DNA from 3 places in the Rubrobacter tropicus genome. Region 2 is predicted to be linked to each of the others. Evidence: riboswitches for the same ligand, from Rfam matches in the RefSeq annotation. Region 2 holds a riboswitch; each other region holds the start of a gene.
The links. Region 2 has a riboswitch for cyclic di-GMP ahead of GBA63_RS03185 (glycoside hydrolase family 5 protein). Riboswitches for the same ligand answer to the same signal wherever they lie in the genome.
Positions count from the first base shown of each region.

Region 1: linked by a shared signal. The riboswitch ahead of GBA63_RS18480 (right-handed parallel beta-helix repeat-containing protein) and the one ahead of GBA63_RS03185 (glycoside hydrolase family 5 protein) in region 2 are both predicted to bind cyclic di-GMP.
Region 3: linked by a shared signal. The riboswitch ahead of GBA63_RS10255 (sigma-70 family RNA polymerase sigma factor) and the one ahead of GBA63_RS03185 (glycoside hydrolase family 5 protein) in region 2 are both predicted to bind cyclic di-GMP.

Region 1 covers NZ_CP045119.1:3,696,403-3,706,927, forward strand. The annotation lists cyclic di-GMP riboswitch class I at 1,597-1,673, shown strand; gene GBA63_RS18480 (right-handed parallel beta-helix repeat-containing protein) at 1,683-2,705, shown strand; gene GBA63_RS18485 (right-handed parallel beta-helix repeat-containing protein) at 3,252-4,217, opposite strand; gene GBA63_RS18490 (LuxR C-terminal-related transcriptional regulator) at 4,556-5,302, opposite strand; gene GBA63_RS18495 (hypothetical protein) at 5,637-8,150, opposite strand; gene GBA63_RS18500 (sulfotransferase family protein) at 8,317-9,237, opposite strand; gene GBA63_RS18505 (sulfotransferase family protein) at 9,436-10,386, opposite strand.
Region 2 covers NZ_CP045119.1:678,886-689,410, reverse strand. The annotation lists gene GBA63_RS03220 (hypothetical protein) at 1-113, opposite strand, end outside; gene GBA63_RS03215 (winged helix-turn-helix domain-containing protein) at 189-761, opposite strand; gene GBA63_RS03210 (hypothetical protein) at 869-1,792, opposite strand; gene GBA63_RS03205 (hypothetical protein) at 1,891-2,151, shown strand; gene GBA63_RS03200 (GNAT family N-acetyltransferase) at 2,282-2,785, opposite strand; gene GBA63_RS03195 (HD domain-containing protein) at 2,905-4,236, shown strand; tRNA gene GBA63_RS03190 (tRNA-Lys) at 4,609-4,681, shown strand; cyclic di-GMP riboswitch class I at 4,884-4,963, shown strand; gene GBA63_RS03185 (glycoside hydrolase family 5 protein) at 4,982-6,316, shown strand; gene GBA63_RS03180 (hypothetical protein) at 7,013-7,297, opposite strand; tRNA gene GBA63_RS03175 (tRNA-Ser) at 7,457-7,541, opposite strand; gene GBA63_RS03170 (hypothetical protein) at 7,560-7,805, opposite strand; gene nth (endonuclease III) at 7,813-8,448, opposite strand; gene GBA63_RS03160 (glucose-6-phosphate isomerase) at 8,518-9,816, shown strand; gene GBA63_RS03155 (class I SAM-dependent methyltransferase) at 9,941-10,525, opposite strand, start outside.
Region 3 covers NZ_CP045119.1:2,058,297-2,068,821, forward strand. The annotation lists gene GBA63_RS10225 (YraN family protein) at 1-206, shown strand, start outside; gene GBA63_RS10230 (YifB family Mg chelatase-like AAA ATPase) at 350-1,858, shown strand; gene dprA (DNA-processing protein DprA) at 1,845-2,978, shown strand; gene GBA63_RS10240 (FliA/WhiG family RNA polymerase sigma factor) at 2,975-3,814, shown strand; gene GBA63_RS10245 (prepilin peptidase) at 3,894-4,655, shown strand; gene GBA63_RS10250 (Asp23/Gls24 family envelope stress response protein) at 5,205-5,615, opposite strand; cyclic di-GMP riboswitch class I at 5,775-5,849, shown strand; gene GBA63_RS10255 (sigma-70 family RNA polymerase sigma factor) at 5,933-6,688, shown strand; gene GBA63_RS10260 (pilus assembly FimT family protein) at 6,743-7,282, shown strand; gene GBA63_RS10265 (type IV pilus modification PilV family protein) at 7,275-7,709, shown strand; gene GBA63_RS10270 (PilW family protein) at 7,721-8,344, shown strand; gene GBA63_RS10275 (hypothetical protein) at 8,356-9,864, shown strand; gene GBA63_RS10280 (type II secretion system protein) at 9,938-10,426, shown strand.

The DNA of each region.
Region 1 (10,525 bases), 1.4 Mb from region 2:
TGCCGAAGTTGGGTTCACCCTTCATGCCGAGATGCTAGAAAAGAGCGGTAATCGGCACATCTGCCAACTGGCACATTTGGAGACACTGTTCAGCAGATGGGACATCGAAGAACAACAGACCCTCGGGTTCGTATCCTAGAGCGGACCGCTGATAGCTGAAAGCGGAGGCGAAGCCGCAGCGGGTTGATCGCTGACCGCGCGGCTTGCAGAGGCATTGGCCTCTGCAAGCCGCTCTAGGCTTTTGCGCGCGGGGCGACCACCGATACGACACCTCGACGATCCGCAACGCGCTCATGCTCGGTGCGATTGGCGTCTTTCAAGCTTGCTATCAGTCCTCGGCCAGCGTTCACGCGGCAAAACGTTTACGAAAGTATCGTGCGCATTCCTGTTGATCGTATTCTGGGTGGGCACGAATTCTGAACCGATCGACTCCCTCCACACCTACACTGTGAACCCTCCCTTGCGGAACAGGGACCGGGCAAATCCCTCACGAGTACCGTTTTTTCGTAGGATGCACGGAACGTCTCTCGGTGTCATCATAAGCATCGTGCAACCGTCCGAATCGAAACAGACGATGGGACCAGGGTCATCACTTGTGCATTGGGGCAGAGTAGGAGCAATGCTTGCCGGGGTGTTGTTCGTAGTGTGGGGCTACTTCCATGGCCTTGAAAGCTCTTCGGCCCCCCAGGAGGCCGTCGCAAAAGTACTGGGTTTCGTCGTACCGCTGCTATTCTTGGCAGGCGCGGCAGCGTTCTGTGTTTGGAGTAGGGAACGGTTAGGTTGGGTTGAGTCAGTTGGGCTCGTCTTTTGTAGCCTGGGCGCGGGGCTTGGCTTCTTATACCGTGTCTTGGATGCCTCTGGTGCCGTAGATGCGGCGGCGAGGTATGCGTACCTTGCCGGAAAAGGCTTGCCGCCTTTCTTGTTCGACTGGTTTCCTTGCTTACTGCTGGGTTTGACCCTGGTGGGCCTCGCCCATCTTGGCGCGACAACCTCGCAAGATTATCGCTGGTTGCCCCTGGCTACGGGACTGTCAGGTTGGCTCTACCACTTTAGCGACGTGAATGGTTTCATCGAGGCTCGCTGGGCTCACGTGCTCTTCGGGATATTGTTCGGCTGCGGCTGGGTGATGTTGGGTGGCATGATCAGGACCAACAAGAGCGGCCGATACTCCGACGACCCTGGCGGCTAAGACTCCGTAAAGAGAGGGCCGCCGCCGCGATTTGACTTTGTCGCTGTGAGATTCTTGGGAGCTCGCGGATAGCGGTGGCGCATCCTGCGTACAGGGCGTCTTTGGGCCGTCGCGCCGCTTTCGTTGGTGTATCTACGGAGGATACGAGCCGGACTCACGGGGGCCACAACTTGAGAGCGTTCGAAGAATTATCTTAGATCGAAGGGCCCACCCCTCCGGCTTTGGAGCGACCGTGTGGCGTGTGTCGGATGCGCTTGTTCTTGTCGTGGAAGAGCTTCGCGCTCCATACTCCTGTTCTCTCGAACACCAAACCTGGGAACCGATCGGACCGGCAGCTTGCGTCCATTTCACCCGCTAGTGTGCGCATTTACTCCGGTCCCACGTGCATTTGTAGTAGACTGGGCAAACTCACGAAAAGGCAAACCCGTCGCGAGGCGGAGGACGCAAAGCCACGGACCTCTCAGGAGGTGGCCGGGCTACCGAAGGAGGGAAGATGGCACGCGGCCCGCTTGTTATATTATTAGCATTTATCGCAAGCTCCGTCGTATGGTGGGGAGAGGGAACAGCACGGGCGGCGACCGACTGTTCGGGCGTTCAGATCCGCGAAGGCGACGACATCTCTCTGGTGGCAGACGCCCATGGCGCGCGGACGACGTTCTGCATCAACGACGGCGAGTACCCTGTCGTTCGGTCCGTCAAAGTACAGTCGGGGGACCGCTTCCGGGGAGTGTACGGTGACGGAACTAGGCCGATAGTAAGGGGCGCAGGCGCTACTACCATCTTCGACACGTTCGGCTCCGACTCAGCTGCGATCATCGGCCTTCGGGTTCAGGGGGCCATCGGCAGCGAGGCCTGTTCTCCCAACTGCGGGCGGGGCATAGGCGGGGGTGGCACGAACCTCTACGTCTCTGATGCGCACCTCATGCACAACGCCAATCAGGGCATAGGCGGGGTGGGTCCCGGTCTACTCGTGGTCAACTCCGTGTTCGACGACAACGGGTACGATTCCACCTTCACGGGCGAGACTGCCGGGCCGGTGAGCGCGGCGGGCATCAAGAGCGTCAACTCGATGATCATCAGAAACTCGGTCGTCAAAGACAACCGCTGGGCCGGCCTGTGGTGCGACATCGACTGCACCCGTTTCGAGGTGCACGATTCGACCGTCGTCAGGAACGGCAAGGTCGGCGTGCACGACGAGATCTCCTCCGGTGCCGCCATCGTCGAGGGTAGTACCATCAGGTACAATGGCGGCCTCGCGGCGGCGGGATCTCGACGGGCAGACCTGATCGCCCTCAACAGCAAGAACTTGAACGTATTCGGCAACACCTTCGGCGGCAAAAACGGCGCCGCCCTCATTGTCGCTTTCGATGAGGCGAGATTCAGGGCGGAGCCCAGAGGCGATGGGGGATTCGCCCTAAGGAATATCGATTTTCACCACAACCGTCTGAACGGTGACGCCCTCTCGGGGTGCGGGCTGCCCGACTGGCGGGTGCACTGCTACAAGAATGGTAGATGAGGGCGCTCGTACGCCCCGCGACTACCTTCATCTCCGCGTGGCGCGCCGACGATCTCCACGGTCGTGAAGGCCCCAACTTGCGGCGCAGCGACGGGGATTACCAACGGGCTCGGTCTCTGGAGACCGAGCCCCGAATGTGCGGTTGCTCCCTCCGTCTGTTGCCACCGTCCTCACGGAATGCCGGCCGCGAGCAGGTGACCGGGTCGTAGCGAGATGGTTCGGCACGCCGCCTTTGACCCGCCCGCCTGTCTCATCGTTACGATACGGTCTCGGGGGATCACTACCAAAACAGGCTACGACACGATGGCGTACGCGCGCAGGTCATCTGGCACCGCCCCGGCGTCCCGAATCACAACGTTCAGCAAGGACCGAAATCCCCGAGGCCCTGACTCGCCCGACTGACGGCCGTTCTCACACTCCGATCGGCATGAACTCCGAGCAGGCAGCGTTGCGCCCATCCTCTAGAACGCCGGTTTCCTGGCCGTGACTCCTTCCCCGGTCGGGAAGGTAGCGAGGCCCCTGTCCGCGGAAGCTTCCGTTGCAGGACTAGAGGCATCCCACGCCCGAGAGCGTGCAGCCGACTATAGCGTCGCCGCCCATCGTGTTGTTGTAAATGCTGATGTTCCCGAGAAGCGGTGTCCAGTCGCGGTCGTCCTCGGCCACGTGGATACCGTAGTACGTGTTGCTCCCGAAGGCATTGCCGTACACCTCGGCATTGGCGGACGCGTAGATGATGAGCCCAGCGCGGCGCCCGGCCACCGCGGCGTTGGTCCCGTTGCCCCGTATAACGTTGTTGGCGAAGACGGCCGGACCGCTCGACGCTTCGTAGTGTATGCCCGCCTTGCCGTTCGCCGTGATCGTATTGTTCCTCACCTGAAAGGCGTCGCAGTCGTTGTCACACCATACGCCGGACCAGTAATTGTCGTGAACGCGAGAGTTGAGCACGGTCATCGAGTTGACGCTCTTGATGCCCGCCGCGCTCTGCGACTCGCCGAACCTCGCGAAGGCGGGACTTCCGTTGTGATCTATCCGGGAGTAGGTAACGAGAAGCCCGGGTCCCGTGCCCCCGATTCCCTGGTTCTGATTGTGGTGAGACCACACGTTGTTGATCGTGAGGTTCGTACCACCACCGATGCCTCTTCCGCAGTTCGGCTTGCAGTGGTCTCCGCCCACCGCGCCACTCATCCCGAGTCCCCGGATCGTGGCCCCGCGGGAACCGTTGGCATCGAACACGTGCTGCGCCTTCGTGGTCGTGACAGACGGACGTGTTCCATCGGAGAACATCCCGATAAACCTGTCACGATTCTGGACCCTTACCGGGGTCGGGACAGCATAGTTGCCATCTTTGATGCAGAACGTCGTGCCAGCCCTGGCGTTGGCTGCCACGCTGGAAAGGTTCTGCCCCGGAGAGACCTGCTTGCCCGTGCAGGTCGCCCCCTCTGCCTGCGGGACGTAGGCAAAAGCCGAGAATAGCGTGGCCAAGGTCGCTGACAACACCAACAAACGTTTCACGCTAGACCTCCGTCGTTTTTGCGCTCCCCTGCGATCCTCCTCACAATCTGCCCTTGCCGACTCAGTCCAGGCCGCCTGGGGCTCGGCTGTACCGGCCACCACAGCAAGCCCGGGCCACGGGTTCGTAAGACGCCCCTACGTAGCCAGAATCGCACGGAGGCCCTGCGAGTAGTACAGCCTACAGCGAGAAGCTACGATTCCCCCTCCAAAGGAATTCTTTCGCAGCATCTTACGGTTTTTCTTTCGGCCAAGTATCTACTCAACTGGATACGCTGTATATTGGTCATCTGACCCATATTTTCTGACCGGCAGACCCATATCCGACCGGGATTACGACACTAAGAATGCCCAGAGGAAGAGCCCCTATCTCTCGTGCCCCGCACCAACCCCAACTCCGCGGCTTTGACGGCCGCCTGAGTGCGGTCAGAGACCTCTAGTTTGGAGATGATGTGTTCCAGATGCTTTTTCACCGTCGAGATGCTCACGTGAAGCTCCTGGGCGATCTGGTGGTTGGTGTTGCCCTTGACGAGGTACGGCAGCACATCGAGTTCCCGGGGGGTAAGGAGGGTTCCTCTGGCGGCCCTTTCTGACCGCGCGGGGGTTCGCCCGACCGGTAGGAACTTCGTCTGCTGCTCACGCCTGTTCTCGCCTTCCAGCCTCTTGAGAAGGCGCATAGCCACCTCGCGGTTGAAAGGAGACATGCCCTCAAGCGTCTTTTGTGCGGCGTTCAGCAGTTGGGCGGGCGTCGACCCTTTCAGAACGTAGCCGGCGGCGCCCAACCGTACCGCCTCCAGCAGGAGGTCTTCGCTCTCCCTGGTCGCCAGAAGGAGCACCCTCGTTCCGGGACATTCCTCCTTGAGCGCCCTGGCGGCTTCCATTTCGACGGCATCCGGTTGCGTGAGACCCACCAAAGCGATGTCCGGCCGGAGATCGCGACACAACTCGAGGGCCTCTCGCCCGTCCCGCGCCTCGCCGACCACGCGCAAGTCGGGCTCGCCCGAAAGTGCGGCCCGTATTCTCTCTCGCGCAAGGGCCTGGCGGTCCAGTATAAGCACCTTTGACGGCGCGGGGTCGTCGTTCCGCATGTCGGCTCCTTCAGTCCCGGTCTAGGCGACCTCGTCGAGTGGACGACTTGTATCTTTCTCCACAACTCGACAACGGAACAACTCGGACACGTGATCCCTCCTGGCCCACGGCCTCGGATAACCGGCTGCGCCGCTAGCGCACCGTCGCCCCGACTCGCGGTCTTCCTCTCGACCTCGGCTGAACCTTCTTGCGGCCAGGAACGATCTACTCCCCTGACGCGTGCGGCATCGAGGCCATCGCTCGACTTGCCGGCATTGCCACAAAGCTCCGTGGGCTCCGACGGGGGCGGAGGCCTGATCGAGTGACCGTCCTGGACGGAGCGTGCGCGGTTCGTTACGGGACGGTCTTATTCGCCGAAAACTCCGAAGTGTTGCCCGTCGTGTCAGTCGCGGTCGCGGTTACGCGGTCTCCGCTTGCGACCCCGGTCACCGGCACCGAAAACGTACCGTCAGGGCCGGCGACGGACGAGCCGATGAACGTCTTGCCCTCGCCGTAGGGGCCCGTGGCTGAATCCGCGATAAAGACCTCGACGGTACATCCCACACAAGCCGTCCCCGTAACCGCAAGAGGCGTGGCCGTCTCTATTACAGGGAAGTTCAGCTGCTCGTTGGCGTCGCCGTCGACGTCGCCCGGGTCGTTGGGAGTATCTCTGCCAAGGGTCGGGAGGTCGATCCCGAGCCCTGCGTTGCCGAAGATTGAGTTGCGTGTGATCGTGTTCCTGTCGCTGTCCGCACCGAAGATGCGCACGCCATTTACCCCGTTGTTCGCGACGACATTATCCGGCCCGACGTACGAGTCCGAGGAGTTGGTGCCGTTGATGCCGTCGATCTGCACGCCCGAGAGGGCGTTCGGTATAGCAGTGCCATCACGCGCGATGCCGATGCGGTTTCCGTGTATCCGGGTACTCTTGGAGTTCTTCGTGACCAGGATCCCCCCCTTCGTGGTGCTGTTCCCGATCACGTTGTCGGCGACCACGTTGTCGACGGGCCTATCCTCGACCTGCACGTTCCAACCCTCGTGGGAAGCGTAGTCCGGGGCAGCGTTGCCGGAAAGATCGGTGCCGATAAAGTTCCCGACGACCCTGTTTCCCGTCACGGCCACGCCGTGGGAGAGCTCGATGCCCTCCAGGCGGTTGCCGGAGATCACGTTGCGTTCGTACTGCTGGGTGCCTCCGATCTGGTTCTGGGCCGCGCTCAGGTTCAGGTCTACGCCGATCTTGAAGTTGGCCAACCGCTTGTTCCCAGCTGGTCCGAGGCCGATTATGTTGTTGACCACGCGGTTGGAGTTCGAGTTGGCGAAGAACGATATGCCCCTGCGGGAGTTTCCCGAGATAACGTTGCGGCCCTCGGGCGAAGCGACACCGATCGTGTTGCCGCTCGCGCCGTTCTGCACCCTGACGCCCTCCCCGTCGTCGACGAACGCCGCAGCGGAGAAGGTGGCGGCGGCGTTCGTCCCGACGAAATTGCCGGCGACCGTGTTGCTGCTGGCGTTGCCGCCGTACAGCCATATGGCCCTTCGCACCTTGAAGACAGAGAGACCGCGTACTTCGTTCCCGGGGGAGGTCATCGTGAGACCGTACACGCCCTCAGGAAACGCCTGGGAAGCGGTGATCTGCACCCGAATCTTGGCGTTGCTCGCCAGAGGGGCCGTGTTGGGCGACGACCCCGGCTGGGAATAGCCGTTGATCGTGGTCGGCCCGGTCTCGTCGCTGATAGTTGGCAGCGTGCTGCCTATCTGGATGCTCTTGACGCCCGTGCCGGGTATGTCGAAAGCTATCGTATCCGGTCCAGGGTGGAGGTTCGTCTCCTGAATGGCGGCCCGTAGGGTACAGCCGCCGTCGGCGGCGGCGCAGGTCCCGTCCCCGACGTCAGCGTCGACCCCGTCGCCCGTCGAGCTCACCGTGAACGTCGACACCTCCTGCGCCAGCGCCGGTCGCGGGGATAACCATTCGAAAAGCGAGGAGAGCGGGGCGATCAACGAGCTAGCCGACGACCTTCCAGCCCCCAGGTCCGCTGCAAATCCCGTCTCCGCCCCGTCGCCGTCGTAATCTGCGGCGATCGTCTGGAGGTCCGCAACATCGACGCAGCCGTCGCGGTTCACATCCCGGCTACGATCTTCCACGGAGCCACAGGCGCCGCCGGCCTCGCGCAGCGCCGTCCAGTCGAGCGCCACCTCCATGGCGTCGGCGTACGTGACCCGTCCGTCTTCGGTCAGGTCGGAGGACCGAGGAGAAGGCACCGGCTCCCTCGAGCCTTGCGACACGACGTCCGGCGCGGGGTAAGAAGGGCCCGCGTTCCGGGGGCCGACTCGGACAACTACGCTCTTGTCTGCCGCGCGGACGCGCAACAGATTGCCGGTCGCGTCGACGAACTTCGTCTCGGCCAACTCGAACTCCAGAACACCCGTCCGGTTCGGGACCATGGTGACGGCGAAGGGTTCGACAGCGCCCCCCACGCCACGGGCGGCCTCCGGGGGCTCGTCCGACCGCGTGCATTCCCCCGTCGGACACGAGAACGCGCCGATGGAGATGCCCCAAGGCTGCTCTACCGGGCCCAGCGACTCGACATCGCGGCCGCTGCGGGAGAGATTCCCGTTTGTTTGAGAGAATCCAACGAGGTTCGCGGCCTGACGGTCGAAGACCAGGTTGGTTTCGTAGCCGCCGAGGTTGGTCGCGTTCTCTACGCTCAGCATGATCTTGATCGGTTGCCCGACGTCCACTCGTTCGGGGGCCGAGATGCGGAAGGATGGTCCGGGATCGGCCCGGGCAGACCGGGTCACATCAGGTATCCCCGCGCACAACGCGAGCAAGACCGTTCCCACGACCAACAGGTGAATCGTACGTACCATCATCGCCTCCCCGCAGCCTTGCTATACGGCTCGCACGTTGCTACTAACCTGAGCATGACGCCACAATTTCATAGTATGTTTGTTACGAAACACCGGCGCATATGCCAGCTGGCACATCTTCGCCAGACAACGCCGACCCGGGCGGGCGAGGGGATACGAAGATCGCTTACAGAGGCTGTCCCGCGATCCAGACCGAGAGATCTCGCCCTATAAGATCCTGTAGGGCGCGAATGTCTTTCTTGTAGCTTTGGAGCAATTCTGCGTAGGTCTCCCTGTCAGGGCGAGGCTTCTCGAGCAACCGCTGGTTGAGCCTCTGGCTCAACCCGTAGCGCACCTCTCCGGGCACGAGGGCTTTCATTGCCGACCTCAGCGGGTTGGGCTGCAGGAGCAGCTTTCCCAGGAGTCGATTTTTCGGGATCCCGGTGGCGTTGGGCCGCAACGAAGTATCGACCACGAAGTCTGGGTCCACCCCCAGAAACACGTAGATGTCTTTGAGGAAGCCCATCGGATTCGCCAGCAGGTCGTCGTACAGGTAGACGCGTACCTGCTCGCGCGGGAACACATCGAAGAAGCGCCCGACCTGGGCCGCGTAGAAGCCGGTCCGCTGGTAGTGCCAGATAAACTCCCACCCTTGCTCGATCCGCTCCTCCTCGGCGAGCAGCCCTTCTTTGAACGTCAAGTGCTCGCGTCCATCCCTTGCCACGTGCAGGTAGCTCGAGAAGGCCCTCTCGGCGGGGTTCCGGAGCACGATGATGAGCTTCGCATCCGGAATGTGCCGATGGATGTTCTCCGCGGATCGGGCGGAGTACAAGTACCAGGGAGAGGCCTCGCCTATGGCCCCCTCACCGCACACTCCGGCGAACTGCTCCTTGTACGCCTCAAGGTCCGTGATAGCGGTTTCGGAGATCTTCTCGTCGCCGGGGCCTTTGAAATGGATGTTCTGTCCCTCAAAGGCAAAGAAGTTCGTCTCCTTGGTCGGGCCCATGTACACCTGAGGATGCTGCTTCAAGTAATGGTACAACGCGGTCGTTCCCGACTTGGCCGCGCCTACTACCAGGAAGTTCGGAAGCGTCATTTCGCCGCCCACGCGTCACGCGTGGTGGAGGGTAAGGGTTCGACCCCCTCCGGTGTCAACAGGGATAGCCCTTCTCTCGAAACCCGCTTTATCGGTTTACAGAGCATGGCGTGGAGTATAGATTTCGGGTAGATGCGGCGCATGGGTCAAGCAGCATATTCTTTGCAATCAAACGGCCACATATCCGGGCCGAACGTGAACCCGTCCGGGCTACCTCAGCCAGGTCGAGAGGTCCCTCTCGATAAGGTCTTCCAGCTTGATGATGTCTTCCCGAAAGTACTCGGCTGTCATCCGCCCACGCGCCTCCGCCGACAACCGGGGCTCCGTAAGGTTTTTGTTGTGCAACCCGCCGCCCACGCGCAGCAGGCCCCGGTAGTGCTTCTCGGGTACCAGGCGTTTGATAATCGGCCTGGCTCGGCGCAACCCCTGCAGGGTGAGGTGCAAGGTCTTATTCTTCGCGACTCCCGAAGCGTTGTACCGGATGCTCGTGTCCGGAACGAACGTAGAGTCCACGTCCAGGAACTCGAAGGCGTCCCGCAGCACCTGCACGGGGTCGGCCCGAAAATCGTCGTAGAGATAGACTTTGATCTGATCCCGTTCGAAGAGATCGAAGTAACGTCTCAGTTGGTCGTAGTAGAGGCCCATTCGGGTATAGTGGAAATCGGGCCACCATCCCTCCTCGATGCGCGCTGCCTCTTCTTTGAGCGCCTCGAAAAAGTTCTCTGACGGCTCACGGCCGTCCCGAACCATTTGGCTGTAGTGTGAGAATGCCCTCTCCACCGGATTACGCAATATGGCGATCAACCTTACGTCGGGCGCGTAGCTCTTTATCCGCCCGGCGGCCTCCGGAACGTAGAGGTAAGAGTGGGAGGCTTCGCCGATGGCCGTCTCTTCTTCGGCCCCCACGAAGAGCGCGTGGTAAGTGGCAGCGTCGGCTATAGCGTAGGAGATGTACTGGTCGTTTATGGGACCAGGACCGCGAAATACCGGGTTGGCAGTCTGGAAGGAGAAGAACCTGGTGTGTTTTTTGGGGCTCATATAGATTTGCGGGTGTTGCCTGAAATAGTTCCAGAGCGCGGTAGTCCCGGACTTTGCCGCTCCTATAACAATAAAGTTCGGCCTCTTGACCGTCCGGGTGGTTGTGTCCCGCTCTTCCTTCACGATCTTGCTCCTACTCCAGACTGCACCCTAACCCGAGTGCCGCGCGGTCACTCGCTGGCACCAGGAACTCGACACGAGCTGAAAACCGTCCGCCCGCGTGTAACCGTCGAGCTGCGTACCTGGACGTTTTCGTCCCGCG
Region 2 (10,525 bases):
TGCAACAGCTCCGTCTCGATGCTCCTGAGTCCCCTGCTGTGGGCCTCTTCCAAAAGACCCGCGTACAGGACGAAACGCTTGCCCTGACGCTCGATCATGTACTCCTCACGCACGGCTGTACCTCCTCCGGTGCCGTTCACCGTCGCTACCTTCACTGAACCTAGTGAGACTGAAAGCAAAAAAGGACACTAGGCGATCCTCTCGTAGGCGTACTGGCGGCCACCGGGGGCGGCCGTCTCGGTTCTGCGGTGTATGAGGCCCAGTTTGGCGAGCCTCGTCGCCCGGTTGTTGCAGGCGGTGTTATTGAGCCCGAGCTTCGCGGCGAGGGCCGTGTTCGTGATCGAACCGGCGTCGTAGATCGCGTTCAGGGTGTCGACGAGGTGGTCGGGCACCTTGCCGACGATGGCCGGCTCCGCACCCACCTCGTCCACCCGGATCATGGCGAGCGACCGCTGCATCAAGGACGCCTCGACGTTCTCCAGAAGATCCCGGTCCTCCTCGACCAGCACGAGATGCCGCTCCCCGTACTCCCCGCTCGCCACCCTGGACGCCAGTATCCCGAGCGCCTCGTCGGCGAAAGAGTAGTCCATGAGCTCGACCCCGCGGGTGTCCACGTACAACGTGCCACCCTTCGGGAGATCCGTCAGAGCCTCCTCGAGCGCGGCCCGCACCGACCGGCCCGTCCGGCGCGTGACCATCAGCTTGCCCCCGAAGTCGCCGCCGGCCACCTCGAAGGTCCGCCGCGCCCGCTCCTCAGGCACCGTGCCCGTCCTCACTGTCGTCAGTGAAATCATATGAGAGGATTGTACCGGCCGGGGTGGGAGAAGTCAACGGTGTTTTGGGGCTTTCAGCCATCAGCTTTCAGCTCTCAGCCTTTTGTTTCTTGCTGACTGCTGACAGCTGTTCTCGGCAGGGAGACGCGGACGAAGGTGCCTGGGAACTGGGGGACGTTGCGGGAGTTCTTGCGGCTCTCGTAGACGGTTACACGGCCCTTGCCGGAGCGGAGGGAGAGGGAGCCCCCGGAGCGGGCTGCGATGCCGGCTACGAGGGCGAGTCCTCCGCCGCGTCCGATCTCACCGGTTCCGGAGACGCCCATCTCGAGGGCGTGGCGCAGGGCGTCGTTGTCTGTGGCGGTCTCCTCGGCGTACTTCGGGTTGCGAGACAGGGTCTCGCGCACGCCCACCCCCCCGTCGGCGATGGCTATAAGGACCTCCTCCCCGCGGCGGCGGGAGCCGCTGACGATGTGGTGGTAGGCCTGGACGGCAGCGTAGGCGCCGAAAGAGGAGACGCCGTGCTCGGCGGCGTTCGCGCAGACCTCGGAGAGGGTGGAGCAGATCGCGACGCGTTCGCGCAGGCGGTATCCCTGGTTCTCCAGGATCTCGGAGATCCTGTGAATGATGCCCGGTATCTCCTCCTCGGTGTGGAAGTTGACGAGCTCCTGAAGCGTTCCGGGGTTGTGTCGACGGCGTTCCCCCAGGGATTCGAGGTCCGCGTTCGTGGTGATCCTATCTCCGAAAATCCTGAAGAAGTCCATCCGCTCCAGGTAAGCCGGCACGTCGCGCCTCGGAAGCGCGAGGCTGACGTCCTCGCACCGCTCGCACAGGTACTCCAAGAGCGCCGCCAGGCCGCAGAGACCCGCAGGCTCCACGAACTCGACCGTGCTCAAGTCGAGCGCCACCGGCCCCCCGTCCACCCCCGTGGCGGCAGCGAACGCGGGGTCGAGGCTGCCCATCGTGAGCACCCCGCTCATCGCGCCCCGGCTGCTGACGTTCAGTTCCAGCTGCGTCTTCATCGGTCTTATTGTAGCTGGTGACGCTACGGAGATGCACCTGGCATCGGGGATCGGCTATCCTGATCCCGTAGGGCCCGGGACAACAAGGATGGGCCCGCGTGGAAGGTCACAGCAAGGTGGAGAAGGCGCTGTTCTCACTGGCCGCGTTCGGCGCGTTGCTCGCCGTCTCGGCCCTAGCGCTCTTCGCCCTGGCTGGTTTCGGGCTCGCCTCCGACCTGTTGCGCTCCGCGGCCGGTGGCGTGCCCGGCCTGATCCCGGTAATGCTGCTGACGAGGTCCCCGCGAAGCGGCAGCGCATCGCCGCGCTGCTGTTGCTGGCCTCCGTCGTTGGCCCTCTCGTCTTCATGCTCGCGAAAATAGTCTTGCTCTTGCTGTCCACCGTCGTGGAGGAAGGAGGGGAAATCGGTTTCACCGTCAGCTTTCTCTCTTCGACGATGGGTGCGTCGGTAGCGCGTCTGCTCGGCATCAACCCTTCAGGACCGCGGGGCGTTCAGGATTCGCGCCGGCGTTCGTAGAAGAGCTCTGTGTAGCGGCGGTTGTCGTAGCGGCTGAGGAGGCTGCCGTCGCCGACCTGCGTGAAGCCGTTCTTCTCGAAGACGCGCTGCATGCGGTGGTTGTGGGAGAGCGTCGAGCCGCGGATGTTTTCGAGGCCCAAGGTGTCGAAGACGTACTCGACCAGGAGCTCGACGGCCTCGGTGGCGTATCCCCTGCCGCGGAGGGCGTCGGGCCCGATCTTGATGCCGAGCTCGCAGCCCCCCCTGCGGAAGTCGTAGAGGGTCGCCATGCCTATGGGACCACCTTCGGCTTCGATGATGAACGTCTTGACGGAGCGGTCCTCCCAGCGGGCCAGGTAGTCGCGACGGGCGGCGGAGAGGGAGACCCGTATCGGGGAGCGTCCGTTCCAGGCGGCGAGCTCGGGGTCGCGGTCCCAGGAGTAGGCCGCCTCCACGTCCGACTCGCGCGGCGGCCTGAGGAGGATCGACTCCCCGCTCAAAACCTGGACCTCTTCGGCGTGTATGGCTGCCCCCTTCTCGAAAAACAGAATGTTACACCCGTCGGGCGCGCGGGGCCATTTTGGTTAGAATGTGCTGGGCGAGTCAACCGGGGGCGTCTTTGAGCGGAACGGTCGGGGAGTTCTTCGGGGGCTCCGGAAGAAGAATCCGGGATGTGATCTGGGGCGACGTCCCCACGGACAGGTCGGTGAGGGCCCTGCTCGAGACCGACGCGATGCAACGCCTCAAAGGCCTGAGCCAGCTCGGCCTGACCTTCGCCGCCTTCCCCAGGGCCCGCCACACGCGCCTGGACCACGCCGTCGGCACCTATCACCTCGCGCGGCTCACCCTCAAGAGGATCGTGGACACCGGCGCCTACCTCGAAGATCGCGACGTGCAGGGCGCGTTGGCCGCCGCCCTCCTCCTCAACGCCGGCCGCTACCCTTACTCGGGCGCCGTGGAGGGGATAGCCCTGCCGGGAGCGCCCACTTTCAAAGAGTTGAGCCGGCGTTGGATCGAGCATACCGAGGTCGCCAAGGTCCTGCGCAACGACTGGGACCTCGAGCCCCACAACGTCTTCCGGCTCGTATCCCGTGGAGATACTCCTCCGCGCGGCCTCACCCCGACAGAGCACCTCCTGCGCGACATCCTCTTCGGCTCGCTCGACGTGGACGGCCTGGACCGGCTCGTGCGCGACGGGCGGGGGGCGAGGGTGCCCTTCGGCCTCGTCGAGGCGATGCCCCTGATCGAGAACCTGAGGATCGTCGGCCAGGAGAACCGGGCCGTCCTCTCCCTGGATGAGGAGAGCGCGGGATGCCTGCAGTCCCTCGTCTTTTCCAGGTACCTGATCCACCACAACGTCTACGGCCACCATGCCCTCCGCATCCCGACGGTGATGTTCCAACGCGCCGTCCAGGACGCCGTTCAGGACGAGATAGTTACCTTCGACAAGCTCTCCGAACAGGACGACGCGGGCGCCTTCGTGCTGCTGGAGGACTCGGCCGAGGCCGAGAGCTCCACGTCGGTCCTGATGAACCGCCTCGCCGAGCGAAAGCCCTACCACCTCGCCCTGCAGTTCGACGAGCGCCATCCGGGCTACGACCCCCTGATACGCCTCCGCGACGACGCCTCCTGGCGACGCCGGGTCGAGGAGGCCTGGTCCCGCTACCTCACCCGCTACCGCAAGGGCGTCGCCGGCCCCTTCGACATCCTCATAGACCTCCCCAGGCGCCAGGACTTCTCCGTCGACCTGCGCCTGATCCGCCACCTCCCCCTCCCCGGCGAACGCAACCCCGTCGGCTGGCGAAGCCTCTCCGGCATGTCCGGGGACGACCTTACCCGCTTCCACGCCCCCCTCCGCCGCGTAACCATAGCCACCGCGACCGAAAACCTCGCGACCTCGGTGAAACGCCACGCCGAAGAGCTCTTCACCATCGCAAGGGAAGTCGGATAAACAGCGTTTCAGCCTGTCAGCACGCTCCGGCCTTGCGGCCTCCGCTTTCGGCATCTCAGCATTTCAGAGGTTGCTCTGGCACCACCCGGGCGAGCAGAGGATTTCTGGTCCGGCTGAAGCGCTGAGAGCCGCCGAAGGCGGCGTGCTGACCGGCTGAAATGCTGACAGGCTGAACTGCTGACCAGCTCATAAAAAAAGGGCCGGCGTTCACAGAAGGGAAGCCCCTTTTCCGGCCCTTAGCGGCCCGTAGAAGAACCGCTAGGATGATACAAAGATTATAAACACACGGCCAGGGTCCGCGCAAGCCTCGACAACAAAACTTAACCTTCGACCCTGGCCATCCCGATCGGCGATGCTATAATCCCCGCGCACGGGCCGCTAGCTCAATTGGCAGAGCAAAAGACTCTTAATCTTTAGGTTCCAGGTTCGAGTCCTGGGCGGCTCACTCCAAGAATGCCCCGTCTTGCGGGCAGGACACGGCAGCGGGAAGAGCCCCCGGTGGACCGCCGGGGGCTCCCTACTGCAACGGGTGCTTTCGCCAGACCTTCTCGGTCCCACGGGCCGCTTCGCTGACCTGGCGCTTCGTCCATCTCGGACAAACCTCGCCGTCTTGACACCCCTTGTTCACATGTATACATTTGCCTCCTGCTGCGCAAGGGCGACCCCGTCGTGAGGCGGGCAGGCAAAGCCACGGGCCTATCCGCGGATAGGCGGCCGGGCCACCGAACAGAAGAGGGGGGAATAGGTGCGGTCCGTTGGCGATTCTTCGAGGGTGCCTGCCGTCGGAACCCTGAGCCGCAGGGGATTTATCAGGCGGCTGGCGCTTGCGGGGGCGGGGACGACCGCCCTGGGCGTCGTTGGCGGCGGTCCCTCGCGGGCGCACACGGGAGACCCGGAGCATGGTGGGTATCAGGATGCGGTCACCCACCTGGCCCTCGACGAGCTCAAGATCTTCACCTCCTGGCTACGGGGTGCCCGGGGCTACATAGGCGAGGTCGGCTTCCCGCAGAACACGACTAGGAGCCGCGAAGAGTTCGCCCCCGACGAGGAGCGGTGGGCCCGACTGGGCGAGGCGTGGTACTCCCACGCCGACGCGAAGGGCCTGTGGGTGACCGCGCAGGAGTGCTCGGAGCGCTACAACGATACCCACGACGGCGGCTACTTCGCCTCCCTGTGGATGAGCGTGGGCGAGGGGGCGGGCGGCCCCAACCCCATAGCCGTCGCAAAACCCGGCTACCAGGCCGCGCTCGTGAAGCGGCACCTGGACGTGCCAGGGGCGTGGCGCGGCGTCAACTTCTCGGGCGGGCAGCGGTGGGAAGAGGGCACCCACTCCAACAGGGCACCAGGCGTCTACGGCGAAGATTACTGGTACCCGACCGTCAACCCCACCCCCTCGGACCCGGCGGTCAACGGCGGGATGAACTCCTTCGGATACCTGCGCTCCGAGGGGGTGGGGATCGTCAGGATCGGGTTCCGGTGGGAGCGCCTGCAGCCGGTGCTCGGGGGCGGCCTGAAGACGGCCGAGCTCGCGCGGCTGAAGCGCTCGGTCCGCAACGCCGGGGCGGCGGGCCTCAAGGTCGTGCTCGACTGCCACAACTACGGCGGCTACTGGACGGCGGCCATCGGCGGCCACGACGGCACCGGCAAACAGGCCCTCAACTCCCCCCGCTGCACGGTGGGCCACTTCAGGGACCTGTGGAAAAGGCTCTCCGCCCAGTTCGGCTCGGACCCGACGGTCATCGTGTACGACCTGATGAACGAGCCCAACGGCAAGAAGGGCATCGTCCCGGCCCGCGGAAAGACCCAGGGCCAGACGTGGGAGGCGATCACCCGCTCCGTCGTCTCCGATATCCGCGGGCGCGGAGACAGGACCACGATCGCCGTCACCACCTACAGGGCCAGCGTGGACGAGTGCGTGGACCACCACCCCAACGGACCCTGGATCCCCACCAGCATACCCAACGTCCGCTACACGGCCCACCAGTACTTCGACTACTACTCGGGGTCCGGCACCGGCGGCGGCAACTACGTGCGCTCCTACGAGGACGAGAACGCCCACTACGCCGCGAAGGGTTACTAGAGCAGATTGCAGGGAGGTTGGACCTCCCTGCAATCGCCGTCAGCTTTCAGCGATCAGCTTTCGGCTGCCTTTTCTTTGGCCGATGGCTGACGGCCGATAGCCGATAGCCGATAGCCGATAGCCGATAGCCGATAGCGCGGGTTGCGGTGGTTCAATACCACCGCAACCCGCTTTAGAAGCGCCCGCCGTCGGACTCGGTGGCGACAGTGGTCTACCCAGAGCGCCAGGCCGGGACCAGGGAAAATGACCGGGAACGTGCCGTAACCTCCGGCCCACCCCTCGCAGGATCGGCCCGATCCCGGATTATAGTAACGTTAAGTTTTGTTAACCGGGGCTTGCGTGGCCGACGAGCCGCGCCGCGGACCTCCGCGTCGGCCCAACGATAAGGGCTGCCGGCATGTAAACGAGTAACGTCCGGGCAACCTGTCAGGAGAGGTTACTGCGACCGACCCGGTTCGAACTCCCGGTCTATGGGCATCAGACAATTACTCTTACAAGCGTTCAAGACAAGGGGCGACACGTTACCCGAGTGCGGGAAGATCTAAGCGGCTGAGATGCCGAAAGCGGAGGCCGTAAAGCCGAAGCGTGCCGACTAGCTGAAATGCTACAAAAAAGACCGGGGAGGTGCAGGCTCTTCCCCGGCCAAATGGGGGACGGACCTGTTGGTGGTCCGTCCCCCGCTTGTTACGTTATCTGCTACCTGCGACGCAGGATCGCGTAGGTCAAGATGCCCGAACCCACGAGCAGAGCGGCCGCCGGCAAGAGTATGGCCGGGCCACCGCTGGTCGGCAGATCGTCCTGAGCCATCTGACCGCTGGTCATCTCCATCATCGTCGTGCCGCCCATCATCTGGCCGCCCGTCTGCTCCATCATCATCGTCGTGCCACCCATCATCATGGTGGTGTCCTGAGCCATCGCCATCGGCACCAGGACTAGCATGGCCAAAAGTGCGACAGTGGCCAAGAGTATTGCCCTCTTCATCCAGTCCTCCTTTTTCTGTTGTTTCCGTCTCTCAAGCGGCCTGCATTTCCTTCTCCACATGAGAAGTTACCCACAGTGTACATAACCGAAACTCAAAAGTCTCCAATATCTTAATGATTTTTAACAAATTTAATGTGGAGTGCGTATTCGAGTTGGCGGCGGGGGCAGAAGGATTCGAACCTTCGGGCGTTTTGGCGCCTCTGGTTTTCAAGACCAGCGCATTCGTCCGCTCTGCCATGCCCCCGCGTTTCACAAGCAGACATTATACGCGGTCGGCTTTCTCGTACAGCCTTTCGAAGGCCTCTTTGGGCATGACGCCGCCGTGGGTGGAGGGTTCGCCGAGCGAGGCAGGGACGCTCCGGATCTCGTAGTCGCCCGCCGCGGTGGGCCTGGCCCAGTAGTAACCGTGCCAGCCCTGGGTGCGCATCGCGCCCGCGTTCCGGTGCCGGTAGAGCTCGAAGCCTTCTTCCGGCGGGAGGCGGGCGTGGAGGATGTCGTTCGAGGGCATGGGGCTACTAGACCCGGAAGGCCGAGGGGCAGAGGTCGTTAAGCGTGCAGTCCTCGCAATCCGGTTTGCGGGCCTTGCAGACGGCGCGGCCGTGCAGGATCAGGAGGTGCGAAAAGACCGTCCAGTCCTCCTTCGGGACCGTCTGCATGAGGTCCCGCTCTATCTTCTCGGGATCGTCGTGGGTGGTGAAGCCCAGCCTGTTCGAGAGGCGCCTGACGTGGGTGTCGACCACGACGCCCTCGTCGATGGAGAACGCGTTGCCGAGCACCACGTTGGCGGTCTTGCGCCCGACGCCTGGCAGGGCGACGAGCTCCCGCATGGTGCGCGGGACCTCGCCATCGTGGTCTTCTACCAAAGCGCGGGCCATGCCCCGCAGCGACTTCGCCTTGTTTCGGAAAAACCCGGTCTGGCGGATGTCCTCCTCCAACTCCGCAGGGTCGGCCCCGGCGTAGTCGGCGGCGGTGGGGTACTTGGCGAAAAGGTTCGGGGTCACCAGGTTCACGCGAACGTCCGTGGTCTGGGCCGAGAGGATCGTGGCGACGAGAAGCTCCAGGGGGGTCGTCCAGTCCAGGGCGGTGCGGGCGTCGGGGTAGGCGGACTTCAGGCGGCTTATGGTCTCCTCGACTGGGGCCCTATCTCTCACGATGGCCGGGGATTATACCCTGGACTACACTGTCTCCGGAAGGCGTCCCGTACAGAGGGGAGATCCAGCATGGCCGAAGTCACCTTCGATTACGAGAACCTGCAAGGGGTGGAAGGGGGCCTGGAGGACGGGGACCTCGACGGGGTCAGACCCCGGCTGAAGGAGGCTGTCGACGGGCTTCTGGGCGATCCTCCCGGGTTTATGAGGCTGCCGAAGACGCGGGAGTACGCGGAGTCTTCGGTATCCCTGGCGGAGGAGATCCGGGGTTCTGGGGCCACCGACTTCGTCCACGTCGGCATCGGCGGCTCCGCCCTGGGCCCGATGGCCGTACACCGGGCGCTGAACCATCCCTACTACAACATGCTCTCCGGCGAAGCCCGCAGGGGACCGCGCGTCCACTTCGCGGAGAACACCGACCCCGCCACCCTCTCGGCCGTCCTCGACGTCGCGGACCCCGGCGGCACGTGGGTCAACGTCGTCACCAAGTCGGGCTCGACCGCGGAGACGATGGCCAATTTCCTCGTCATCCGGGGCTTTCTCGTCGACGCCCTCGGCTCCTTCGGCTACCAGGGGCGCACGGTCGCAACGACCGACCCCGAGAAGGGTTTTCTGAAGGAGATCTCCGAACGCGAAGACCTCCGTGTCCTCCCCATCCCGGCCGACGTGGGGGGACGTTTCTCGGTGCTGACACCGGTCGGGCTGCTCCCGGCGGCCGTGACGGGCCTGGACGTCGGGGCCATGCTCGCGGGCGCCGCCCAGTGCGTGGACGAGGTGCAAGAGCAAGGCCCCGAGCACCAGGCGGTAGTCGGGGCGGCCATGCACTACCTGATGGACACGCAGCGCGGGCGCAACGTGCGGGTCATGATGCCCTACGCCGACTCCCTGGAGAGGCTCGCGGCGTGGTTCGTCCAGCTCTGGGCCGAGTCGCTCGGCAAGGAGGGCAAGGGCTCGACACCCCACGGCGCGGTCGGCACCACCGACCAGCACTCCCAGGTCCAGCTCTACATGGAAGGCCCGCAGGACAAGGTGATCGAGATAGTAGAGGTCGAGGACCACCCCAAGGACCTGTCCATCCCCAAGGCCTACGAGGACCTCGAAGGCGTCGGATACCTCGGCGGCCACACCATGGCCGAGCTCCTGAACGTCGAGTGCGACGCCACCAGAAAGGCGCTCACCGAAGCCGGACGCCCCAACTCGACAATAAAGCTCGGCGCCGTCAACGAGGAGAACCTCGGCTACCTCTTCCAGGCCCTCGAAATCCAGACGGCCATCACCGGCGACCTCTACGGCGTCAACGCCTTCGACCAGCCGGGCGTAGAGGCGGGCAAGGAGATCACGTACAAGAGGATGGGAAGGCCAGGACACTAGCTATCAGCTTTGCGGCAACGGTACTCTTTTGCGCCAGCTATGGGTGTTCGTCCGGTTTGCCGGTTGTCCAGCGTTAGCTTGTCCGACGCCTACCTGCTGAACGCTGACGGCTGAAAGCTGACGGCTATCTAATCGCCATCCCGAAGACGACGGGGGCCGCGGGGCCGTGCAGGGGGGCCGTCTCCCGGTCCCGGACGATGCGCCAGAGGGTCGGGGCTTTTTGGCGCAGGTCGGTGAAGGCCCGGTTTCTTTCGACGTCGTCGGCCAGGAGGACGCCGCCGGGTCGCAGGCGGGGCCAGACGGCCTCGAACTCGCGGCGCATGTTGCGGCGGGTGTGGAGGCTGTCGTGGACGAAGAGGTCCAACGGACCGGTGTTCTGGAGGAGGGGTGGCAGGATGCGCCTGCTGGCGCCGCGATGGAGGCTCCAGGCGTCGCGGAGGGCGTCGGGTACGGCGATGCCCCAGTGGCGCTCATACTCCCTCCTGAGGGGCGGGAGATCCACGCTGTGGAGCGTTCCGCGGCCGTTCTCGTTCAGGGCCTGCAGCAGGAAAGCGGAGCTGACGCCGTAGGCCACCCCGGTCTCGATGACCACGACGGGTTCGACGAGGCGGCAGGATAGGTAACAGAGGCGGGCGAAGAGGGAGTCGGCCGCCCAGCGTTGGCTGAAGGCGTCGTCCGGCCTGATGTCCTCCAACAGGCGACGCGTGCG
Region 3 (10,525 bases), 1.4 Mb from region 2:
TGGTCGAGGTCAAGCTCCGGCGCGGCACGGGCTTCGGGGACCCGCTCGAGGCCATCACCCTCCGCAAGCAGCGGACTATACGCGCGATCACTGAAGAGTACCTCCTGGAAAAGTCCCCAACGTTCCACACCCTGCGCTTCGACGCCATCGGCATTCTTGCCCGCAGCGACGGGGTGCGGATCTCACACGTTACGGACGCCTTCTGATGCTTGTCGTATAAAATTTTAAACAACAGTATAAAATACTAGACAAAACTAGCCCGTTTGGGCTATACTGCCTGGGCTCTGTGGAGGAGTCTCTGGAGGTGAGGGATGAACGGGGCCGCGCTCGTTGGCGGGGTTGTTTTCTGATGTCCGTTTGCAGGGTTAGAAGTCTGAGCCTGTTCGGGATCGACGCGCTGCCGGTCGAGGTCGAGGTGGACGTGAGCGCGGGCCTGCCCGGGTTCTCGATAGTGGGTTTGCCCGATGCGGCGGTGCAGGAGGCCAGGGAGAGGGTGCGGGTTGCGATCTCCAATTCAGGATACAAGTTCCCGACCAAGAAGGTGATCGTCAACCTTGCCCCCGCCAACCTCCGCAAGGAGGGGGCCGCCTTCGACCTTCCGATGGCGCTCGGCATACTCGCCGCGTCGGGGAGCCTGCCCCCCTCCGGCCTGGAGGACGTGGGCGTGGTCGGGGAGCTCTCGCTAGACGGCGGGCTGCGGGCGGTGAGGGGCGCCCTGTCGATGGCCGAGGCCGCCAGGCTTGGCGGGCTGCGGCGTTTAGTGTTGCCAGAAAAGAACGCCGGGGAGGCGGCCGCTTCGGGCGGAATAGAGGTATACGGGGTCGGGGGACTGCGGGAGGCTGCGGCGTTTTTGGCTTCCGGAAACGGGGTCGAGCCGGCCGAGCCGTGGTCTGAGAACGGGGAGGAGCCAGCACCCGCGGAGGACTTCGCAGACGTGGCGGGCCAGGGGTACGCGAAGAGGGCGCTCGAGGTCGCGGCGGCCGGTGGGCATAACGTGGTGATGAGCGGGCCGCCGGGTTCGGGCAAGACCATGCTCGCCCGCAGGATGCCGGGGATTCTGCCGCCCTTAAGTCTCGGGGAGAGGATCGAGGTGACCAAGGTCCACAGCGCGGGTGGGGAGGCCAACGGGTCGCTGCTGCGGGTGAGACCGTTCAGGGCGCCGCACCACACGATATCGACCGCGGGGTTGGCTGGCGGGGGAAGCAACCCGCGTCCGGGCGAGGTCTCCCTGGCCCATCACGGGGTGCTGTTTCTGGACGAGTTCCCCGAGTTCGGGCGCAGGACGCTCGAGGTCTTGCGGCAGCCGCTCGAGGACGGGTACGTGACCATCTCGCGGGTTGCGGCGACCTTGAGTTACCCGGCCAGGGTAACGCTGTTGTGCTCGATGAATCCCTGTCCGTGCGGGTACGCCGGGGATGCTCGGCGGGCGTGCCGGTGCACGCCCGGCCAGATCGAACGCTACCAGGGCCGCATCTCTGGGCCCCTGATCGACCGCATGGACCTCTTCGTCGACGTGCCGCGCCTCTCGCGCGAAGAACTGAGGGGCGGTCCTCGGGCCGAGCCTTCGCGGGCCATAAGGGAGCGGGTGACCGCGGCCCGGCGGGCCCAGTTGGATCGGCAGGGGTCACCGAACTGCGCCCTCTCCGGCCGCGTCCTCAGGGCCGCGTGCGGCTTGCGGGGGGACGCCGAGGCGTTGTTCGCGCGGGCCATAGACCGGATGGGCCTCTCCGGGCGCGGTCACGACAGGGTGCTGCGCGTCGCGAGGACCGTGGCCGACCTCTCGGGCGAGGGGGACATAGCCGTCGAGCACCTCGCCGAAGCCCTCAACTACAGGAGGGCGTACGGTGCCGGAGGTTAGGGAGGGAGAAGCGTACCTGTTTCTGTCCCTCTTGCAGGCCAGGGTCGGCGGTAGTCTGGTCTCGCGCCTCGCGGGCGGGCGCGTAAAGGACGTTCTCGAGAAGCCCGCGGCCCGGATCTCGCGCGAGATGAACCTGACCGAGAGGGCCGCCCGCGCCCTTGCCGAGATGAGGCAGACCTTCGAGGCCCGAGCCCTCCTGGGACGGCTGGGACACGCGGGAGTCCAGACAATAACGCTGGCCGACGAGGCGTATCCGGCGCGCTTGAGGGTCGCCCCGGATCCGCCGCCGGCCCTCTTCGTTCGAGGCCGACTGGCGCCGGAGGCCCTGGTGGCGCTCGTGGGTTCGCGTAAGGCGACGCCGGCCGGGGTCGAGATGGCGCGCTCGCTCGGGCGGGAGCTCGCGGCTAGGGGCGTCTGCGTGGTGAGCGGGCTGGCGCTCGGGGTCGACGCGGCGGCCCACGAGGGCGCCCTTGAGGCAGGGGGCGAAACGATGGGCGTGCTCGGCTGCGGTATCGACGTCGTTTACCCGAGGGCCAACAGGGGTCTGTTCCGGCGCGTGGAGGAACGCGGGGCGCTCGTCTCCGAGTACGCTCCGGGGGAGGCGCCGCTCGCGTGGCGGTTCCCGGCACGTAACAGGATCATCGCCGGCCTCTCCGACGCGGTCGTGGTCGTCGAGGCGCCGGAGAAGAGCGGCGCCCTCATCACGGCGCGCCACGCGCTGGACGCCGGAAGGGACGTCTGGGCCGTGCCGGGGCCTCCCGGCGTGCCCGAGTGCCGCGGCTCGAACAGGCTGCTGGCCGACGGCGCGGGAGTGCTGTGGGACTTGCCGGAGTTCCTCGATGCCGTTGCGGGCCGGGCCGGGGATAAACCGCCGCCCGGCCCGGCACCCGAGGAGCCTGCCGCTCCAGAGCCCGCGCTACCCGACCCGCCGATAGGGTTGCCGGAGGAAGAGGCCGGGGTGTTGCGGGGGGTGGATTTTCGGTCCGTGGGGGCAGACGTGGTGGCAGGCCGGACGGGGGTGGAAATGAAAGTCGTGCTAAGCGCGCTCGCCATGCTGGAGATCAAGGGTTACGTGGCCCGCGACGCGGCGGGCAACTTCGCGCGGCGGTCGGCCTCGTGACGCGGCAGAACCTTGGGTCCCTGTGGGCGCGGTACCGAAGGGTAAGGGAGCGGGCGGCGGGGATTGCCTGTCCCACCGAGCGGCGGCTCGTGGACCGCGAGGCCACGATGCTGCGGGACAGGCTCGTCGTCAACTACTCGCCGCTCGCGCGGTACGTGGCCGGCAGGATCTTCGCCCGGTCACCCGGGCCCGTCGACCGGGAAGACCTCGTCTCGTGGGGGTTGTTCGGGCTGCTCGGGGCCGTCGAGACCTACGATCCGTCCAGGCCTGCCAAGTTCGAGACCTACGCCATATCCAAGATCCGGTGGTCCATCCTCGACGAGCTGCGAAAGACCGACCCGCTCCCACGCACTACCCGGCTGCGCGTCCAGCGGGTGGAGCGCGCCCGTTGCGAGCTCGCGCAATGCTACGGCAGGTCGCCGACGGAGTCCGAGGTCGCTGTGAGGTTGGGCGTATCGATAGCTGACCACCGGGCTTTTCTGGAGAAGGTCGCGAGGTCGAGGGTCGGGTCGCTGGAGGCGCGTTCCGGCTGTGATCCCGCCGAGGGCGGGCTGCACGAGCTCGTGGCCGACCAGTTCGGGGCCGACCCTGCGCAGTCCGTCGAGAGTTCGGAGCTCAGGTCCCTTCTCGTCCGCGCTATAGAGGGGCTGGGCGAGCAAGAGCGGGTGGTCACGACCTTCTACTACTACGAGGGCCTGACGCTGCGCGAGATCGGCGGCGCCCTCGGCCTGACGGAGGGCAGGATCTCCCAGATACTCCGGGCCTCCCGCCTGAGGCTCCGCGAGGCCCTCCTGGAGATGGCGAGTTTTCCGGAGAGCCTTTCGGTGGATTCGTAGCCACTGGTGCCTCTTCCCGGCGGTGTAGAATGCCGGGCATTCGGAAAGGGAGACAGGTTATACCCGCGCGGATTCTCAATTGATAGCGTTCCTTGCCGGGCTTCTGGGGCTCGTCGTCGGGAGCTTCTTGAACGTGGTGATCCACCGCGTACCACTCCGCCGGTCGATAGTATGGCCGGGTTCCCGGTGCCCGGACTGCGGCGCTCCGATCCGGGCGCCGGACAACGTGCCGGTCGTCTCGTACGCGCTCCTCGGGGGACGGTGCCGGAGTTGCAAGTCGCGCATCTCCCTCCGATACCCGCTCGTCGAGGCCCTTACAGGGGTGCTCTTCGCGGCGGCGGCCCTCAGGTTCGGGTTCGGCCTGCCTCTACTCTCGGCGCTGGTCCTGATCGGGACGCTAGTCGCGCTGGCCGGCATAGACCTGGAGCATCGCCTGCTCCCGAACGTAATAGTCGGCCCGGCGGCGGTGGCCGGATTGGCCCTCTCCATCCTGATCAACCCCGGGGCGTGGTGGGTGTATACCGTCTCCGCCCTCGCCGTTTCGGGCGGGTTGTTCGCGCTCGCCATCGCCTACCCCGGCGGCATGGGGATGGGGGACGTCAAGATGGGCGGGATGCTCGGGACGTTTCTGGGGCCGTACGCGGCCCTGGCGGTCTTCCTCGGCGCGCTCGTCGGCTCCGTCACCGCTGGGCTCCTCATGGCGGGTGGAAAGATAGACCGCCGCGCTGCGCTTCCCTTCGGGGTGTTTCTCGCCGTCGGGGGGATCTTGGTCCTCTTTGCGGGACCATACCTCTGGGGGTTCTACCTCGAATTCGCAGCAAGGCTCGTTGGTGGGCCGTGAACCCGGATCGGGGCGCGGTTCGTCTCTACTACGGCGGTTTGCGGAAGGACCGAACCTCGTTGTCTGTGAGGCACTTAGTGCGGTTTGCGGAAGCACCGGGCCCGTCTAAAACCCGGGCTTTCGGGTTCCAAGGTTCTTGGGTTCTCAGGTTCTAAGGCGGTTTGCGGAGGTATCGAGCCTACCGCGAGCAGCCATCCGGGTTCTCGGGTTCTCAGGGGAGGAAGGTCGGGGCCCGCCCGCGGCTTCGGGGCGCGCCCCTGAAAGCCTCGGTGCCCCGTGGGCGGCGAGGGTCAGTTTTTCCGCAAACCGCCGTAAGGGGTGGCGGGTCGGGGCTTGCTCGCGGGTTTCGTGGCCCACCCCTCGAAACCTCGAGAACACCGAAGGCCGGTCCTCGTGCAAACCGCTCTAGGTCTCTTGGGTTTTGAAGCGTGGGCCGGGAGACTGCAGGCAGGCTCCACCCCACCCCTTTAGAACCTGAAAACCTAAAGACCTAAAAGCCTATTCGTGATGGGCTTGAGTCTTCTGCGGTCCGTGCCAGGCACCCGAGCTTTACTGCTCGAAAGCAAGGTCGTTGACGACGATATTGACCTCCGTGACGTGCAGGCCGGTTAGGCTTTCGACGCGGGAGATCACGTTCCGGCGCAATTCCTGGGCGACGCTTGCGATGTTCTTGCCGTAGTCGACGTTGATGGTCAAATCGACGGCCGCCTGGCTCTCGCCGACCTCTACGGAGATGCCGCGCGGCCGGCCCGACCCGCCCGTGATGTTGCCCAGGAACTCGCCGACGGTCGGGGAGCTGTCGCCAGGGAGCCTGGTGCCCCCGTGGGAGAGGTGCGCGCCGCCGACCTCCCCGGCGGCGGCGTTCGCGATGGCGAGCACCACCCCGTCCCCGATCTTCGTGGTCCCGCGGTCTCCCTGCAGCGGGCTCGCGCCCGCGCGCTCCTGGCTCGTCTCCGTCACCATTCCTCCTTTTCGATCCCGGATGCAGTCGTAGCATACCCGCTGCGGTGTTTTCGTTCCCGCGTGGGGTTGTAAACGCGACCACATTCCCCATACGAATCGGAAAAACAGTCTATCGGCAGGATTGTTTCTTTCAGCCTGGCCGTATACAATGCTCCGGTTACGAAAAGGCAAACCCGCCGCGAGGCGGGGGCGCAAAGCCACGGGCCTCACGTAGGCAGCCGGGTTGCCGAAAAGGGAGATTCGATGCGGATTACTACTCGTCCGGCCGGTTACGCGAGTACCGGCCTTGCCCGTGCGGCGGTTCGTGCTGTGGCATGGGGTCGATGAGGATGGTGGCGGGCGCCGCGGAACGGGGTCGGCAAGACGCGGCGGCCCTGATCCGGACCCACAGAGAGACCGGGGACAGGAAGGCCATAGAAACGATACTAGATATGCACGGGGGGCTAGTCGCCCACCTTGCCGGGCGGCACGCAAGGGTTTCGGACGAGGCCTACGAGGACCTGATACAGGTCGCCCACGTGGGGCTCATGAAGGCCGTAAAGAACTACGAAGACGCCCCGGGCGCGGGGTTCGCGACCTACGCTTACGCCGTGGTGGACGGTGAGATCCGCCACCACCTCCGCGACACCCAGCTCGTAAAGAAACCCCGCTGGTCGCGCGGCCTCTACTCCAAAGTCACCTCGGCGGCGGCGCGGCTCGAAGCAGACCTCGGCCGCAGGCCCGAACTCGAAGAGATAGCCGAAGAGGTCAACGTCTCGCCAGACGGCATCGTCGAGTTGATGAAGCTCTACCACGACACGAGCGTCGTCTCGCTCGACGGCGCCGAGGAAGAGGGCATTGACCTCTCGGCCATCAGGAGCATCCACCACGAGAGTTTCTCTCTCCCGATAGAGGACCGCATCGTGCTGGAGCAGGCCATAGAGTCGTTGAGCGAGATCCAACGCAGAGTCGTCTACCTGTTCTTCTACAAGGACCTAACGCAGACGGAGGTCGGAAAACGGCTCGGGCTCTCGCAGCGAAAGGTGTCGCGGCTCGTCGCTTCTTCTGTGAAGTCGCTGAGAACGCTCTGAAGCGGTGGATTGATGGAGTCGAGCAGCTGGCGCCTTGATGACAGTGGCCGCCCGGTGGGCGAGTGGGGATTCACGCTGCCGGAGGTTGTAATCACCATCGTCGTCCTGGGTGTCCTTATGGGCATCGCCAGCTCTACCTGGTTCAGCGTGATAGAGAGCAGGGCCGTGGACTCCGCAGCCAACCAGTTGGCGTCTGATCTGCGGCTCGCCCATACCAGGTCCACCAACCAGTTGGCGAACTGGCGCGTCGTCCTCTCGCCCGAGAAAGCCAAGGAGAGCATGGGCCCCGACTACTATCTGGTAAAGATGACGAGCTCGGGCGGCGTTGCCGCGGGCACCGCCATAGATCGCACCCTGCCGGACAATACAAAGGTCGTGGGTGTGCCGGCGCTCCAGGACGATGCCGCCGTCACCACCTTATACTCGACCCTGGGATTATCCGGGCCCACCCGATCGCTGGAGTTCTCTCCGGACGGGTCGATGCGAAACGTGACGGTCGGCGCCGGATCCAACGAGATCCGGGTGACGGTAGATGGCAACCCTACGACTAGACTAGAGTTCGTAGATGTGACCTCGAGGATAAAGGTTGACTAGATTTCTCAAGGGCGAATCCGGCTACTCGCTGGTCGAGGTGATGGTGGCAATCATGATCCTCGCCGTCGCGATCATACCGATGGTTAGCATGTTCGACGCGGGCCTCAACGCGGCCGTCGCGGGGAGCAACTACGATCAGGCGCGGGCGCTCGCGAACGAGAAGCTGGAGGAAACCAAGGCTCTGACCCTTCCGGCCGCGCTTGCCCGTTACCCGGTGGGAAGCTCCACCGACTGCAACCCCGCGCCTCCCGCAGGCTCTCCTTTCGCGTCTCCGTCGGGTGGCTGCGAAGTGACGACCCAGTACATGCGCCTCGGTCCATCCGCCGTAGAGCCTGCCGGTTACCAGACGAACCTGATCCAGGTCAGCGTGACCGTGGATTGGGCGTCCGGTGGTAATTACGAGGTCACGGGGTTGGTCGCCAAGTGAAGTGCCTCAAGGTGAAGGTGCGGCGGTCACTCGCGGAGGAGGACGGATTCACCCTCACGGAGTTAATGGTAACGATCCTGTTGATGTCTGTTGCTATGGGTGCCCTCTACTCCGTCTTCGACATGAGCTTGCGGGTGTTCAGCTTCGGTAACGACAAGACCGAGGCGGTAGAAAACGCCCGGCTGGGGCTGGAGCGGATGGAGCGCGAGATCCGGACCGCCTACCCGTACAACAAGCTCGACGGGGTCAGCACCAACGACAATCTCCTCGGTGGTTACTCACCCTCGAGTGCGGTGACGCCGAACCCTTCACCCTCGATCACCTTCTTCAACGACCTGAACGGCAACCACGCAGAAGATCCTTCGGAGCGCGTGACTTATGGCTTGAACGGGGATTCTCCTCCAGCGCTCCTGCGCAATGGTAAGCCTCTGGTCGAGTTCGTCAGGCCCGGCGGGCTCAGCTTTACGTTCTGCGAGAGCGTGGATAGCTGCGATCCCGCGTCTCCTCCGTCCATAACCGAGGGACAGATGAAGCTGGTGCACATAGAACTCAGGGTCCAGGTGGACCGCGGGATCTCCGGGCCGGCCACTCAGACCCTTGCTACCGACGTAAAATTGAGGAACCGGCTCAGATGAAGGCGCGAAGTTTGAAGAGAGGCGAGGCCGGAATCGCCCTGCCCATGGCCATCTTCGTGATGGTGATAGTCGGAGTGATGGGAGCGGGGCTTCTGGTCTTCGTGCGCAACGACCTAGAGACCGTAGTGGAAGTGAACCGGGGGCAGCGCGCGCTGGAGATAGCGGAGGCCGGCGTAATGGCCGCGAAGCAGCAACAACTCTCCGACGTGGTGCGCCAACATTACGATAACGATTACACGAACGACTGCTCTCCGGGCCGGCGGATCGGGGCGGATTGGTCTCCTTCGGCGACCGTGTGGGCGGATCCGAGCACCTGTTCCGGTGCCACCGTAACGCGCCAGCCAGGGGTTAGCCGGGAGTTCGGAGGTGGACGATTCAACGTGACCATCCGGTGCTTCGATCAGCTCAACGATCCGGTCTCCGACCCGTGCGGCGGCGTGGATGAGGACGCTCCCGTTAGCGTCGAGGCCGGGAAGCGGTCTTACTTCAAGATAACCTCCACCGGCTATTACCCGGCCGACGGCACGGGAGCGGTCCGCACGGTGCAGGCGATATTCCATACGAACCGCCTAGACGTGCCGACGGCCTACTACACGCCACAAACGATACGGTTTAACGGCAACGTAGACCTGAGCGGTGTCAGCTTCTTCGCCGGAGAAGATATCGTTCTCGGGAATGCCGACCTTGCGAACGGGCCCGCCGATCCCGCGGCCTTGTATAGGGACTGGGATACCACCAACCCGCTCAACTTCACTCCGACTTCCAACCTCAACACCTCGCCGCGGCGCACGGCGCCAGATCCGGCCTCGCCCAGAGTAGACAAGGCCGGGCTTGGCGCAGAGGGACTTATCTGCAACAGCGCGGGTAATTGCGATGGTCCCTCCGACAGTGTCGCCGACGGAATAAACAACTACGACTCCACGACGGCGACCAGGGGCTCGCAGCAGAGGTTCGTCAGAAAGTTGCCGGACGACCTGGACGACCCCAACCCGGCAAAGACGATCTCCCATCCATTTGACCCGTACGCGGAGTTCGACCTGACCTCGCTGGAGCAGATCGCCCGAAGCCAGTGCGTCGGAGGCGCGTGCAACTACTACGAGGGTTCCGTGAATATCGACGACAGCCCGACTTCCGGTAGCGACGTGCAGTATCCCGAGAACTCGACCGATCAGACCGTGTTCTACGTGGACGCTAAAGGCGGAGACGTCACCTATACCGCGAGCTTTCCCTCCGGGCCTGGCAAGGGACTGATCGTTGTAGAAAACGGAGACCTCGATATCAGGAACAGCTCCAACGGGTTTGACGGCGTGATCATCGTAACGGGAAACGGCACGACGACCGGGAGCTACACCAACAGCGGCAACAGGACCGTCAAGGGTTTCGTCATCGCCGAGAACGAGATGACGATCGGCGGGACCGTAGACCCGTTCTCCGTAGTCGGCGAGTTCAGCCAGCGCGCCGGCTTCTACAACATGAGGCAGTGGAGCTGGCGCGAGTGCTACAGCGTAGGCTGCACCTAGAAAAGCCCGCTTACGCTTCCAACAGATCCCCCCAACCGAAAAATTTCCAGGAGGGCGTCTAGAAGATGCATAAGTGGGCTCAACTACGATAGGCAAGTTAGCAGCAACACACATCGTCGGAAAGGAGAACCGCATGCTGCGCTGGTTTGGCAAGAGGTTGCGAGAGATGCAGGAGGTGCCCCGTGACGAGCGCGGCTTTACCCTCATCGAGCTCCTAGTCGTGGTGATCATCATCGGTATACTGGCGGCCATCGCCATACCGGCCTTTCTCGCCCAGAGGGAGCGAGCCCAAGTAGCCAACCTCGAGAGTGATTTGCGGAATGCTGGTACTGCCTTCACCCAGTGCATAACGGAGACAAGTACCTTTGCCAGCTGTGACGAGCAGGATGAGCTTGAGGGCTACGGCTACAACAAGAGCGCGGACGTCACCTTTGGTGGCGTTACAGGGAACGCCGATGCTGGGGTGATCACCGCCAGCCACGTCGACAACACCGATGTCGACGGCAACTTCAACAGTGGCACCGGACAGGTTACCGTCAACAGCGACGCACCTACTCCGTAACTCCTGACCACCTCGATTCATCGGGCGCCCCTCCAGGGGCGCCTTCTCTGTGCCCTATTTGGCACATACGTGCCACGCGAGAATGGGCCATCTGGGGGA